Regions from separate parts of the Pseudomonas sp. PS02288 genome, predicted to be linked through region 1. Evidence: riboswitches for the same ligand, from Rfam matches in the RefSeq annotation. Region 1 holds a riboswitch; each other region holds the start of a gene.
The links. A riboswitch is a leader RNA that binds a small molecule or an ion and turns the genes downstream of it on or off. The one in region 1 is predicted to bind cobalamin.
Positions count from the first base shown of each region.

Region 2: linked by a shared signal. The riboswitch ahead of QMX85_RS10510 (TonB-dependent receptor) and the one ahead of cobO (cob(I)yrinic acid a,c-diamide adenosyltransferase) in region 1 are both predicted to bind cobalamin.
Region 3: linked by a shared signal. The riboswitch ahead of btuB (TonB-dependent vitamin B12 receptor) and the one ahead of cobO (cob(I)yrinic acid a,c-diamide adenosyltransferase) in region 1 are both predicted to bind cobalamin.

Region 1 is NZ_JASCPA010000071.1:7,218-11,129, reverse strand. It holds gene QMX85_RS20945 (ABC transporter substrate-binding protein) at 1-814, opposite strand, end outside; gene cobO (cob(I)yrinic acid a,c-diamide adenosyltransferase) at 856-1,461, opposite strand; cobalamin riboswitch at 1,631-1,846, opposite strand; cobalamin riboswitch at 1,919-2,150, shown strand; gene QMX85_RS20935 (CbtB domain-containing protein) at 2,284-2,469, shown strand; gene QMX85_RS20930 (CbtA family protein) at 2,481-3,176, shown strand; gene QMX85_RS20925 (hypothetical protein) at 3,275-3,574, opposite strand; gene QMX85_RS20920 (ATP-binding protein) at 3,762-3,912, shown strand, end outside.
Region 2 is NZ_JASCPA010000021.1:7,837-11,748, forward strand. It holds gene QMX85_RS10510 (TonB-dependent receptor) at 1-1,581, opposite strand, end outside; cobalamin riboswitch at 1,680-1,902, opposite strand; gene QMX85_RS10515 (hypothetical protein) at 2,052-3,062, opposite strand; gene QMX85_RS10520 (type IV pilin protein) at 3,448-3,906, shown strand; gene QMX85_RS10525 (prepilin-type N-terminal cleavage/methylation domain-containing protein) at 3,903-3,912, shown strand, end outside.
Region 3 is NZ_JASCPA010000012.1:83,443-87,354, reverse strand. It holds gene btuB (TonB-dependent vitamin B12 receptor) at 59-1,921, opposite strand; cobalamin riboswitch at 1,996-2,227, opposite strand; gene QMX85_RS07655 (metallophosphoesterase) at 2,391-3,221, shown strand; gene QMX85_RS07650 (C40 family peptidase) at 3,248-3,775, opposite strand; gene QMX85_RS07645 (C40 family peptidase) at 3,853-3,912, opposite strand, start outside.

The DNA of each region.
Region 1 (3,912 bases):
CGATCACCAGTTGCCAGTCGCTGCAGCCCCAGCGGTTGCCGCCGATGCTGACCACCGGTCTGGCGGCCATCAGTTGCTGCAGGCGCGGGTGCCGCGAATAGGCGGACTTGGCGTAACCGTCGTCGACCAGCAGGTCGGCGGTGACGAACACGTCTGGCGGCCGGGCGATGAGCTCCTCGAGGGCATAGCGGCCCCAGCCGGAGCGGCCGAGGTCGGCCATGTGGTTGCGCACGCCGACCGCCTGGAAGACGTTGTCGACGTAGGTGTTGGCGCCGGCGCTGCCGCCGTTGGCGCGCAGGTAGAGCGCGCTGAACGGGCGCGGATGTTGGCGCAGCCGCGCCAGGCGGGCCTGCACGTCGGCCACCAGCGCGGCGCCGGCCTCCTCGCGACCGATCTGCGCGGCGACGAAGCGGGTGCTGTCGAAAATCTGCTGCCAGGTGGTCGGGTACGGCAGCACCACGGTGCGGATGCCGTGGCGGGCCAGCAGCTCGGCGCGGTTGTGCGTCTGCCAGCGTCGCGAGGCGAGCACGATGTCCGGGTGCAGGGCGATGATTTCCTCGGCGCCGGCATCGTTGGCCGGAAAGCGCCGCGCCCGCTCGGGCATCGACGACACCCGCGCGTCCTGGCTCTTGCGCGACACCGAGAGCAGTTGCTCCGGGGCCGCCAGGCTCAGTGCCAACATGTCCGCGCAGAGGTTGGTCGAGACCACCGTCGGCAACGGGGCCGCGCCGGCCAGCGGCGCGAGCCCGAGCAGCAGCCAGGCCAGCAGGCGCGCCGCCGCATGGGCGCCGCCCGCAGGATGGATACGCGCCATCGCCGCAGACCGACGCACTCGCCGAACCGCCCAGTTGCGCATCAGAAATCGATACCCGCCTGGCCTTTCACGCCGGCGTTGTAGGCGTGTTTGACGTCGCGGATCTCGCTCACCGTGTCGGCCAGCTCGATCAGCTCGGGCTTGGCCGCGCGGCCGGTGATGATCACGCTCTGGCTGGCCGGGCGCGCACGGATGGCGTCGAGCACCATCTCCAGGTCGAGGTAGTTGTACTTGAGCATGTAGGTCAGCTCGTCGAGCAGCACCAGGTTCAGCCGCGGGTCGGCGAGCATGCGCGAGGCGTGGGTCCAGGCCTCGTCGGCGGCGAGCTTGTCGGCGTCCCAGTTCTGCGTGTTCCAGGTGAAGCCGGTGGCCATCGCGTGATACTCCACCAGCGGCGCGTTCTGCCGCAGGTAGGTGACTTCGCCCGAAGCCTGGGTGCCCTTGATGAACTGCACCACGCCGGCCCGATGGCCGTAGCCGAGCGCGCGGTACAGGGTGCCGAAGCCGGAGGTGCTCTTGCCCTTGCCGTTGCCGGTGATCAGCACGACGATGCCGCGCTCCACCTGGGCGCGCTCGATGCCGGCGTCGACCACCTCCTTCTTGCGCTTCATCCGCTCGGCGTGGTTCTGCTTCTTCTGTTCGTCGATCATCGCTGCACACTCCAGGCCCATGCGCCGCCGCGCGGGCGGGCAGGATTCGATGGCACGAACCACGGGCAGGGACGCGATGCGCAGGCATCGCGCGCAGGTGACGAGACTGAGGAAGGCTGCGCGAGGCAGACGACAGCACCGGCAACCACCCACACCCCGGGGTACGTACCTTGTTCTCGAATCAGGCCGGTCTTCTGGCTCGCCTTCATCCGATCACCGCGCCTTCCCGACCGGAGTCAGTGGCATCGTGCGGTTTCGTCAGGCTCTACAGCAGCGGGGGCTGCGCCGGAATGCTCGAAGGGTTTACCCCCGAGGTCACCGGACTTCCCGTTTCAGCCCCTCGCGCGGTCGCGCTCGGGGCACCTGTTCGTTGGCCGGCAGGGTAGCCTTTCGCCGGGGCCGGGGCAATCGCACGAACGCCGGCCCGGTTGACGAGGCACCACCTTCGTGATGAGGTGGCGCGTGTTTTTCAGGTGTCTCGTGTCAACGCCACGAGGTTAAACGGGAAGCCGGTGGGTCCGATCCAGGCGATCGAGCGAGTCCGGCGCTGCCCCCGCAACGGTAAGCGAGCGAAGCCTTCGGCATACCACTGGACCGCGATCCGGGAAGGTGAAGACTTCAGGCCTGTACGCCACGTACAGGCCGCCTCGCCAGCCCGGAGACCGGCCTGGAATCCCTTTGGCAACCCGCGGTGGGCGGGACGCGCCGGAAACAGGCCCGCTTCACCGCGTGTGCGATTGCCGCATTCACGCGCCCCGCCTGCCCGTCTTGCGTCCTTCCACGCGTGCCGATCACTCGACTCATTGGAAGGTCTTCATCATGACAAGCCGCACGCTGCCCTCCAGCACCGCCGTTACGCTCCCCCTCTCGCAACGCCTGACGCTGGCCGTCGGCAGCATCCTGATCGGCGCCGCGCTGATCTACTTCGCCGGGTTCTCGCACATGGAGCTGGTGCACAACGCCGCCCACGACACCCGCCACAGTGCCGCCTTCCCCTGCCACTGAGGAGCGAACCGATGATCAAGCGCATCGCACAGACGGCGGGCTTCTCCGGGCTGCTGGCGGCCATTTTCCTGACCCTGCTGCAGAGCTTTTGGGTCAGCCCGCTGATCCTGAAGGCGGAAACCTACGAAAACGCCGGCGCCAGCGCGCAGGCCGAGCACAGCCACGAAGCCGGCGCAGCGGCCCATGAGCACGGCGGCGAAGCCTGGAGCCCGGAAGACGGCCTGCAGCGCACCCTGTTCACCGGCCTCGGCAACCTGGTCGTGGCGGTCGGTTTTGCCCTGATGCTCGCCGGCCTCTACACCCTGCGCGCACCCGGCAGGACCTGGCAGGGCCTGCTCTGGGGCCTGGGCGGTTTCGCCGTGTTCAACCTGGCGCCGTCCCTCGGCCTGCCGCCGGAAGTGCCGGGCACCGCGGCCGCCGACCTGCTGCTGCGCCAGTACTGGTGGATCGGCACGGCGCTGGCCACCGCGGCCGGTCTGGGGCTGATAGCCTTCGGCCGCAACTGGGCGCTGCGCATCCTTGGTCTGGCGTTACTGCTGGTGCCGCACCTGATCGGCGCGCCGCAGCCGGACGTCCACCAAAGCCTGGCGCCCGAAGCCCTGGCACAGGAGTTCATCTACGCCTCCCTGCTGACCAACGCCCTGTTCTGGGCCGCCCTCGGCCTCGCCAGCGCCTGGTTCTTCAGCCGCGCCAGGCGCAGCGTCTGATACAGCCGGCAGATTGCTCCAAGGCGCACCCCGAGTTTCACTTGCCTCGTAGGGTGCGCATGCGCACCACAATCGCCGCCAAGGTACGCGCGGTGCCCCTACAGCAGTCGACGCAGGCAATAGAGGCTCTCGTCGACCTTGCCGCGGTTTTCGGCGATGACGATCTCACCACCCAGCGCCCGCAACCGCGCATTGAAATCGCTGGCATAGAGCCGCTTCAGCCAGCCCTGGCAGTCCATCCCCGTCCCCTCCAGCCACGCCTGCAGCGCCGGCAGCGAGAACGCCCAGTAGCCCGCCTCGCAGGCAAAACCTCGCGCCTGCAACTGCGCGATCAGCACGGCATCGCCTTGCAGCACCCGCACGCAACCCGCGTAGAAAGTCTCCACTGCCTTGCTCATCAAGACTCCGCGCTCATGAAATTCGGGTGAACTTTCGATGAAAGTGACGGGCAATGCCAGGCATGTCACACGACGGCAACTTGGCGCTGTTTGACTGGCGTTCACTTTCATAAGAGACATGATCGCCATGGCCGAAGAAATCACCCTGGCGCGGCTGCTCAAGGCAGTGTCACCGCTCGGGCCGCAGATGAGCATCAGCGCGGTTGCCGACCGCCTGCTGACCAGCGAGTACAAGTCGTTTCTGTCGCTGCCGATCGTCGATCAGGACGAGCGCCCGCTGGGCCTGGTCAGCCGCTACGGGCTGCAGGACATCTTCATGCAGCGCTTTGGTCGCGACC
Region 2 (3,912 bases), on a different contig from region 1:
GCCGAAGCGGCGGTCCAGGTCGAGCTTGAAACTGTTCTCAGGGCGGCGTGGCAGGCGGTTACCAGCACTGCTCCCACTGCTGGCGTTGCGGGCGTCCACCAGAGTGAAGCTAGCCTGGGCCTGCCAGCCAAAAAAGTCCTGCGCAAGGCTCGCCTCGAAACCATGGATGCGAGCCTTGTCTATGTTCATCGGCGGATACCCCACGATCGCATCATCGATGGTGGTGCGGTATAGCGACAATTCAAGGCGCGTGGCTTTGGCCAGCTGGCTGCGCCACTGCAGCTCGAAGCTACGTGCCTTTTCAGGATCAAGATCAAGGTTGCCCCCGCCAAAGGGGTCGTACAGATCGTTGAAGGTCGGCGCGCGGAATGCTTCGCTATAAGACGCGATCAGGTCGTTGTCGGGATTTAAATGATAAGTGAATGCGCCGTTCCAACTGGTATGGCTGCCATAGGCCTGATTATCGTCGTAGCGTGCACCCAGTTCGGTAGAGAAGCTGCCGGTCTCGATGCGATGCAGAACAAAGAAGCCGTGGTTCCAACGCGAATCCTTGATAAAAGCGTTGTCGCTGTTTAGCCGGTCCTCATACCAATCGGCTCCCAGCTGGAGTCGCTGGGCGTCGGTGAGTTCGAACTGGTTCACCCAGGATGCCTGGTCGCGATAGGTGTTGTAGACCGAGTTTCCATAGGACGCATGAGAGGTCTGCCTGTCTTCGGCGTGCCCTAGTTCAACACGACCACTCCATTGATCGTTCATTTCTGCTTCGAGAAATGCGCTACCGCTGGAAAGCTCAAAATCGGTATCCGCCGGGGTGGTCGGGTAATCGGAGTTGTCGTATTCACTCTGGCCACTCTGGCGCAGCAGGCTGATACCTCCGTTCAACGTATCGCTGAAACGATGTGACAGGCTCAGGCTGAATGCCCTGTTGCGGTAGGCACTGTCATCGCTTCCGGGAAGGTCGGTTCGCTGAGTGCCCACGGTCTCGCCAAGGGATGCACTGAGGTCGAAGCGGGTTTCCTCATCTCCGCCCGCGATGCCCAGGCTGCGCTCGAAGGTGCCATGGCTGCCAATCCCGAAGTGAAGGCGTGGGGTCAGTCCAGCATCTCCTCGACGGGTAAATATCTGCACCACGCCCCCAATCGCGTCTGCGCCGTACAGTGCGGAGCGGCCCCCTCGCACCACCTCCACACGTTCGATCTGGTTGAGATTCAGGTTCTCCAATGCACTGGTGCCACTGGAGGCGCTGGAGATGCGTACGCCGTCCACTAGGACCAAGGTCTGAGCGCTGCTCGTGCCCCGCATAAACAGCCCGGACAGGCTGCCCGGCCCACCATTGCGCGCGATACTCACACCCGGAGCATGACGCAGCAGGTCCAGTACGTCGCTTGCCTGCAGCCGCTCGATGTCGGCGCGGGTGAACACGGTGCTGGCGGCGGAGCTCTGGCTGCGCGCCTCGACGCTGCGATTGGCGGTGACCAGCAGTTCGTCGAGTTTCAGCGCGTCGTCCTGCGACGGGGTTTCGGCCAGGGCCGGCAGGGTCGGCAGCAGGGCCAGGGTCAAGGCGAGGCGGGAAAGCGTCATGGGAAATCCTCAAGGTCGGCGAGACGTTCGAGGAGGGCAGGCAGACGCGGGCCGTTTCGTGCGCGGGCCGACGCCTGATGGTGTCGCCCTCCGCAACACCAGTGGCATTCCGCCGTGGCCGGTCTCCGGGCTCTCGACGCGGCTCGCGCTCGCCTTCCCATGCATGCGCACAGTGGCCGTTGAGCGGAGTGCGATCCGGGCGGATCGCGGTCGATTACCGTTGCGGGGGCAGCGCCGGGTTTGCCCAGTAAGACTGGGGCGCACCGGCTTCCCGATTAACGCCGGCCCTGTGGCCCGCGTACCTCGGCGGAAATGAAAACGTCGCGCACCTTAGTCGGCGCCCTCGAGGAAAACAAGGACGCTGCGTCGGCCCGGAGGCGGGATGTGGTCGCGCGGGTAGCCTACGGAGCGGCTTCGGCCGGCTTCTTCGTCACCACCTACAGGAACTGCGGGCCCTAGAGCGGCGCCTGTCAGACCCAGTCCTGGGCCTTCATCTCGCTCTTCAGGTAGGCGTAATAGACCGGCGCGGCGACCAGTCCGGCGATGCCGAAGGCGGCCTCGAACACCAGCATCGCCAGGAGCAGCTCCCAGGCCTTGGCGTTGATCTGCCCGCCGACGATCCGCGCATTGAGGAAGTACTCGACCTTGTGGATCAGGATCAGGTACGCCAGCGCGCCCACGGCGACCCAGAGCGACAGCGAGAAACCGACGATGAAGATCGCGGTGTTGGAGATCAGGTTGCCGATCACCGGCAGCAGCCCGACGACGAAGGTCAGCACGATCAGCGTCTTGGTCAGCGGCAGGTGAATGCCGAACAGCGGCAGCACACCCATCAGGAAGACCCCGGTGAACGCCGTGTTGAGCAGGGAAATCTTGAACTGGGCGAAGACGATGTTGCGGAACGCCGCGGTGAACCGCGTCACCCGCACCAGCAGCTCGCCTGCCAGCGGCTTGAGCGTCTGCGGATCGGGCAGGCGCTGCAGCGCGACCACGGCGCCGAGGATCATGCCGATCAGCACGGTGACGAACAGATGCGCCGCGCCCTTGCCGAGCAGTTGCAGCTCGCCGACGTGACGGCGCAGCCAGTCGTGCAGGGTCAGGCGGACGTCGTCGACGTTGGCCGGCAGGTAGGCCACCAGCCCCTCGGGCACCTGCTCGCGCACGCGGTCGACCACGCCCATCAGCTTGCCGAGCATCTGTCCCGGATTGTTCAGTTCCAGCAGGGCGAAGGAGAACGCGCTGGCGAACGCCAGCGTCAGCACCCCGACGACCATGACGCCGAGCAGCCCGACCGTCAGCAGACGCCCGAGATGACCAGCGAACAGGCGTTGCAACAGCGGCGCCAGGCTGTTCACCAGTTCGAATACCAGCAGCCCGGCGAGCAGGCTCGGCAACAGTTTGAGCGGCAGGACGAGAATCAGGGCGATGCCCAGAATCAGCAGACTGGCGTAGCAGAAGGTGCGGCGGGAGGAATTGCTCATGAAGTCCTGATCGGATGACGGCCTGACAGCGACCGACAATCTGCCAGCAGTCCCCGCACATTGCCAGCCGCATGAAATGACAAAATTTGACCTGGGCCGGCAGCGGCAGGAAAAGACGCCGGGGAAACTCCCAAGACGCTGGCCCCGTGCCTTCATGCTAGACGCCATACTGCCGAAAAAGCCCGCTTCAGGGCCGTTCCTGCCGCTTCGTTGAAGCCGCCGTCCGCCGTTGAAAAAAATCTAATTCAGCAAAAATAACGGCTTACTTCTCAAAGACGAATTCCCAGGCAACCTTTTGCCGGGAAGGGGGGTCGATTGGCTTATGAATAACCACCTGCTAACCAACCCTGCACGGATTGTCGGTGCCGCTCGCTGCCCCCGGGCAATCCTCTCCTTCGCGAAAACCGGTGCGCGGCACGCGGCTGTCCGCCGTGGCGCGCACTCGGGCTTTACCCTGATCGAGGTGATGATCACCCTGGTCATCGTGGCGATCCTCGCCGGCATCGCCCTGCCCAGCTACACCAGCTATATCACCAAGAGCAAGATCAGGACCGCGCAGGCCGACCTGGTGGCGCTCAGCCTGAACCTGGAAAACCACTTTCAGCGCCAGCTGACCTATCCCACCAGCACGACCTCGAACACCGCCGAGACCAAGGCGCTGTTCACCGGCTGGACCCCGGCGCAGGCCAGCGACTTCAGCTATACCCTGAGTACCGCCACGTCCACCACCTATACCGTGACGGCCACCGGCACCAGCAGCAACCTGAGCGGCTGCACCATCAGCCTGACCAATCTCAACGAGCGCAGCGTATCCAACTGCGGGAGCTTCACGGGATGGCAATGAGGCAGG
Region 3 (3,912 bases), on a different contig from region 1:
CGTCGAGGGCGTGCGGGGCGTCGGGGTGGAATCGCGATGGCCGCTCATCATCACCGTTCTAGAGCGCCTGGTAGCGCACCGCGAGGTACACCGCCTGGCCCGGCTGGTTGTAGGTGGCGGCCGTCTCGTACTCGGCGCCGAGCAGGTTGGTGACCTTCGCCTGCAAGCGCCACTCCGGGTTCAGCCAGTACTCGCCGCGCAGATCGACGGTGGCGAAGCCGTGCAGGTCGGTGGTGTTGGCCGCGTTGTCCCAGCGACGCCCCTCGGCATGCAGCGACGCGCCGGCGCCGAAGCGACCGAAGCGGCGATCCAGGTCGAGGTTGAACAGTTGCTCGGCGCGGCGCGGCAGCAGGTCGCCCTGATTGGCGCGGTCGGAACGGTTCTGCGGGTCCTGGAAGGTGGCGTTGGTCGACCAGTCCCAGCCGAGCCAGTCGCCGGCCAGGCTGAGTTCCACGCCGCGGATCACCGCTTCGTCGATGTTGTAGGCGCGCAGCCCGTTGCCGGCGTTGAAGTAGGCGATGAGGTTGTCGATCTCGTCGTAGAAGGCGTTCACCGACCAGGTGCCCCAGGCGTGCTGCCCTTCCAGGCCGAATTCGAGGTTGCGCGATTTCTCCGCATCGAGGTCCGGGTTGCCGTTCACCGGGTGATAGAACTGGTTGAAGGTCGGCGCCTTGAACGCGGTGCCGTAGCTGCTGGTGAAGCGCAGCGCATCGCTCAGCGCGAACGCCCAGCCGAGGTTGCCGGTGGTGTGGTTGCCGAACTGCTCGTTGCGGTCGCGGCGCAGGCTGAGCTGCCACTCGTTGCGCCCGAAGCTGGCCAGGTACTGGCCGAACAGCCCGTCGTTGTCGCGCGAATCCTCGCGGAAGGCGGTGGTGCCGTTCACCTCGTCGTGCAGGTGGTCGTAGCCGAGCGTAAGCAACTGGCCGGCGGCGACGCTGAAGTCGTTCTGCCAGCTGAAGCTGTCGCGACGGGTGTCGATGCGCGTGTTGAAGGTGGAGCCGGAGTAGGTGTCGTTCTTGTCCTCGCTGCGGCCGGCCTGCAGGGTCATCAGCCACGGCTCCAGGGGACGATAGCGGGCGCGGACGCCGGCGACCTTCTGCACGCCGTCGGCGTTGGCGCGGGTGCCGGAATCGTAGTCGTTGTGCGAGTTCGACTGCAGCAGGTTGCCGTCCAGCTCCAGGCCGCTGGCGAAGCGATAGCCACCGCTGAAGGTGCCGGCCAGTTCGCGGTAACCGTCCGCGTCGGGCTCGTAGCCGGCCGTGGCGGAGCGCGCGCTGATGCCGTCGGTGGCATTGCTGCTGACGCCCAGGTTGTACCAGCCGTCGCGATCGCCACCGGAAACGCCGGCGCTGCCGCTGTAGCTGTCGTGGGTCCCGTAGCCGGCGGAAAGGAATGGCTTGGCGCCGCCGTTCGCATTGCCCTTGCGGGTGAAAATCTGGATCACCCCGCCGATGGCGTCCGAGCCATACATCCCCGAACGCGGGCCGCGAACCACCTCGATGCGCTCGATCAGCTCGACCGGCAGGTTCTGGAAGGCGGCATCACCGGTGGTCGCCGAGCCGACGCGAATGCCGTCGATCAGCACCAGCACATGGTTGGAGTTGCTGCCGCGCAGGCTGACCGAGGTGCTCTTGCCGGGGCCGCCGTTGTTCACCAAGCTGACGCCGGGCACGCGGCGCAGCAGTTCGGGCACCGAGGTAGCCTGGCTGCGCTCGATCTGCTCGCGGTCGATCACCGTGGTCGCCGCGATGCCCTCCTGCGAGGTGCGCGTGGCGGTGCTGACCTGTTCGTCGAGCAACAGGGGTTGTTCGGCCGCTACGGCCAGGGAAAGCGAGGAAAAGCCCAGCAGCGAAAATGCCGCCGGCCTGAGAAAAGGCGTGCGCTTCAAGGAATGGTCTCCGCCGTGCCACCCGCACGACATAAGCAGGGAAAGGCGGCGGAGAGCTGCGACGCAGCGGCCAGGAAAGGCAGATACGCCCAGCAACGCCCTCCGCGATGCCGTGAACTGCGACAGGCCGGTCTCCGGGCTTGCGAGAGGAACCTTCGGGTTCCGGCGAACGCACCTTCCCATGCAGAGCACAGTGGTTAACGCGGTCGCACGACTCGCCTACCGTTGCGGGGGCAGCGCCGGAATGGTCCTTCTCGGGGTTCGAGGCAGGACGCACCGGCTTCCCTGTTTCACCCCGCCGACGTCGATCGGAGGGGCACCTGAAGCAAGCCGCGAAGGGTAGAGGCTGGGCCGGAACGCGTCAATCGCCGGCATCCGGGAGAACCTGACCGGCATGTTCGGTGACCGGGATTTCGCTTCGGGAGGGACTTTTTCCGCAGCGAACCTATCGAAACCTCTGTTACGTCCCCCGAACGAGGCCAAGGCAGGTACTGTTTCGCCCATGACGACGATCCTACAAATCTCCGACACCCACTTCGGCACCGAGCGGCCTGAGGTGGTGGCCGCACTCGAAGACCACGTGCGCGAACACGGCGCCGACCTGCTGATTCTTTCCGGCGACATCACCCAGCGGGCCCGCCCGGAACAGTTCGCCGCCGCGCAGGCGTTCGTGCAGCGCCTGGAACGCCACGGCATCCCCGACACGCTGGTGATTCCCGGCAACCACGACATCCCGCTGTACAACGTCGTCGAACGTTTCTTAAGGCCGTACGCCAATTACCGGCGACATTTCGGCAGGGAGCTGGAACCGGTGTTCGAGAACGACGAACTGCTGGTGATCGGGCTCAACACCACCGCGCCGCGTCGCCACAAGGATGGCCTGGTGACCGCGGAGCAGGTGCGCCGCGTCTGCCAGCACCTGCGCACCTCGGCGCCCGGCAAGCTGCGCATGGTGGTGGCACACCAGCCGTTCGGCGCGATGGTCAGCAGCGACCTGAGCAACCTGCAGCACGGCGCCTCCCACGCGCTCAGCCGCTGGGCCGAGGCCGGGCTCGACCTGGTGCTGGGCGGGCACATTCACCTGCCCTACGTGCTGCCCCTGAGCAAGCAGTACCCGCAGCTGTCGCGGGAGATCTGGATGGTGCAGGCCGGGACCACGCTCTCGTCGCGGGTGCGCGGGACTTCGCCGAACTCCTTCAACAAGCTGCGCGTCGGCAAGGCCGGTAGCAAACAGGCGTGCGTGGAGCGCTGGGACTGGCTAGATGGCCGCTTTGTCCTCGGCTCGCACTTCGATCTGGAATGGCCGGTGCCCGGCGCCGCACGGCAGGCGTGAGCACGGGCACGGCGTGGAGGGTTGGTTCAGGGGTTGCGTGCGAGGTGATCGCCGTCGAGCACACGCTTGGCGCTCAGGTAGCTGCGCTGCCAGTAGGCATCGGCCAGCCTGTCCAGGCGAACCGTGCCGCCGCTGGACGGCGCATGCACGAAGCGCCCCTCGCCCACGTAGATGCCGGCATGGCTGACGGTGCGTCCGCCACTGGTGGCGAAGAACAGCAGGTCGCCCGGCTGCAACGCCGCGCGTGACACGCTGGGCGCGCGCAGGTTGACCAGTTCTCCGGTGGAGCGCGGCAGCTTGATGCCGGCGGCGTCGCGATAGACGAAGCCGATCAGTCCGCTGCAGTCGAAACCGCTGTCCGGCGTATTGCCACCGTAGCGATAAGGCGTGCCGACGAGGCCGAGCGCGCGGAACAGCACGTCATCCGACGAGGGCGAGAACTGTGCGGAGGGATCGACGAATACCGGCTGGGGAGCCGAGGGCGGCGGGCTGCTGGCGCAGGCACCCAGTAGAGCAGCGACGAATATGAGCGAGAGACGAGCCGGACAGGCCATGACGGGCGATCCTTATCCTGAGTGCGGCTACTCTGCCGACAGCCCGGCCCAGACGCAAGCCCGGGCCACGCAAGGGATCAGGGGCGGTAGCCGCTCTTCGCCAGGGAAGTCTGGGCGACCAGGACGCGCTTGCCTTC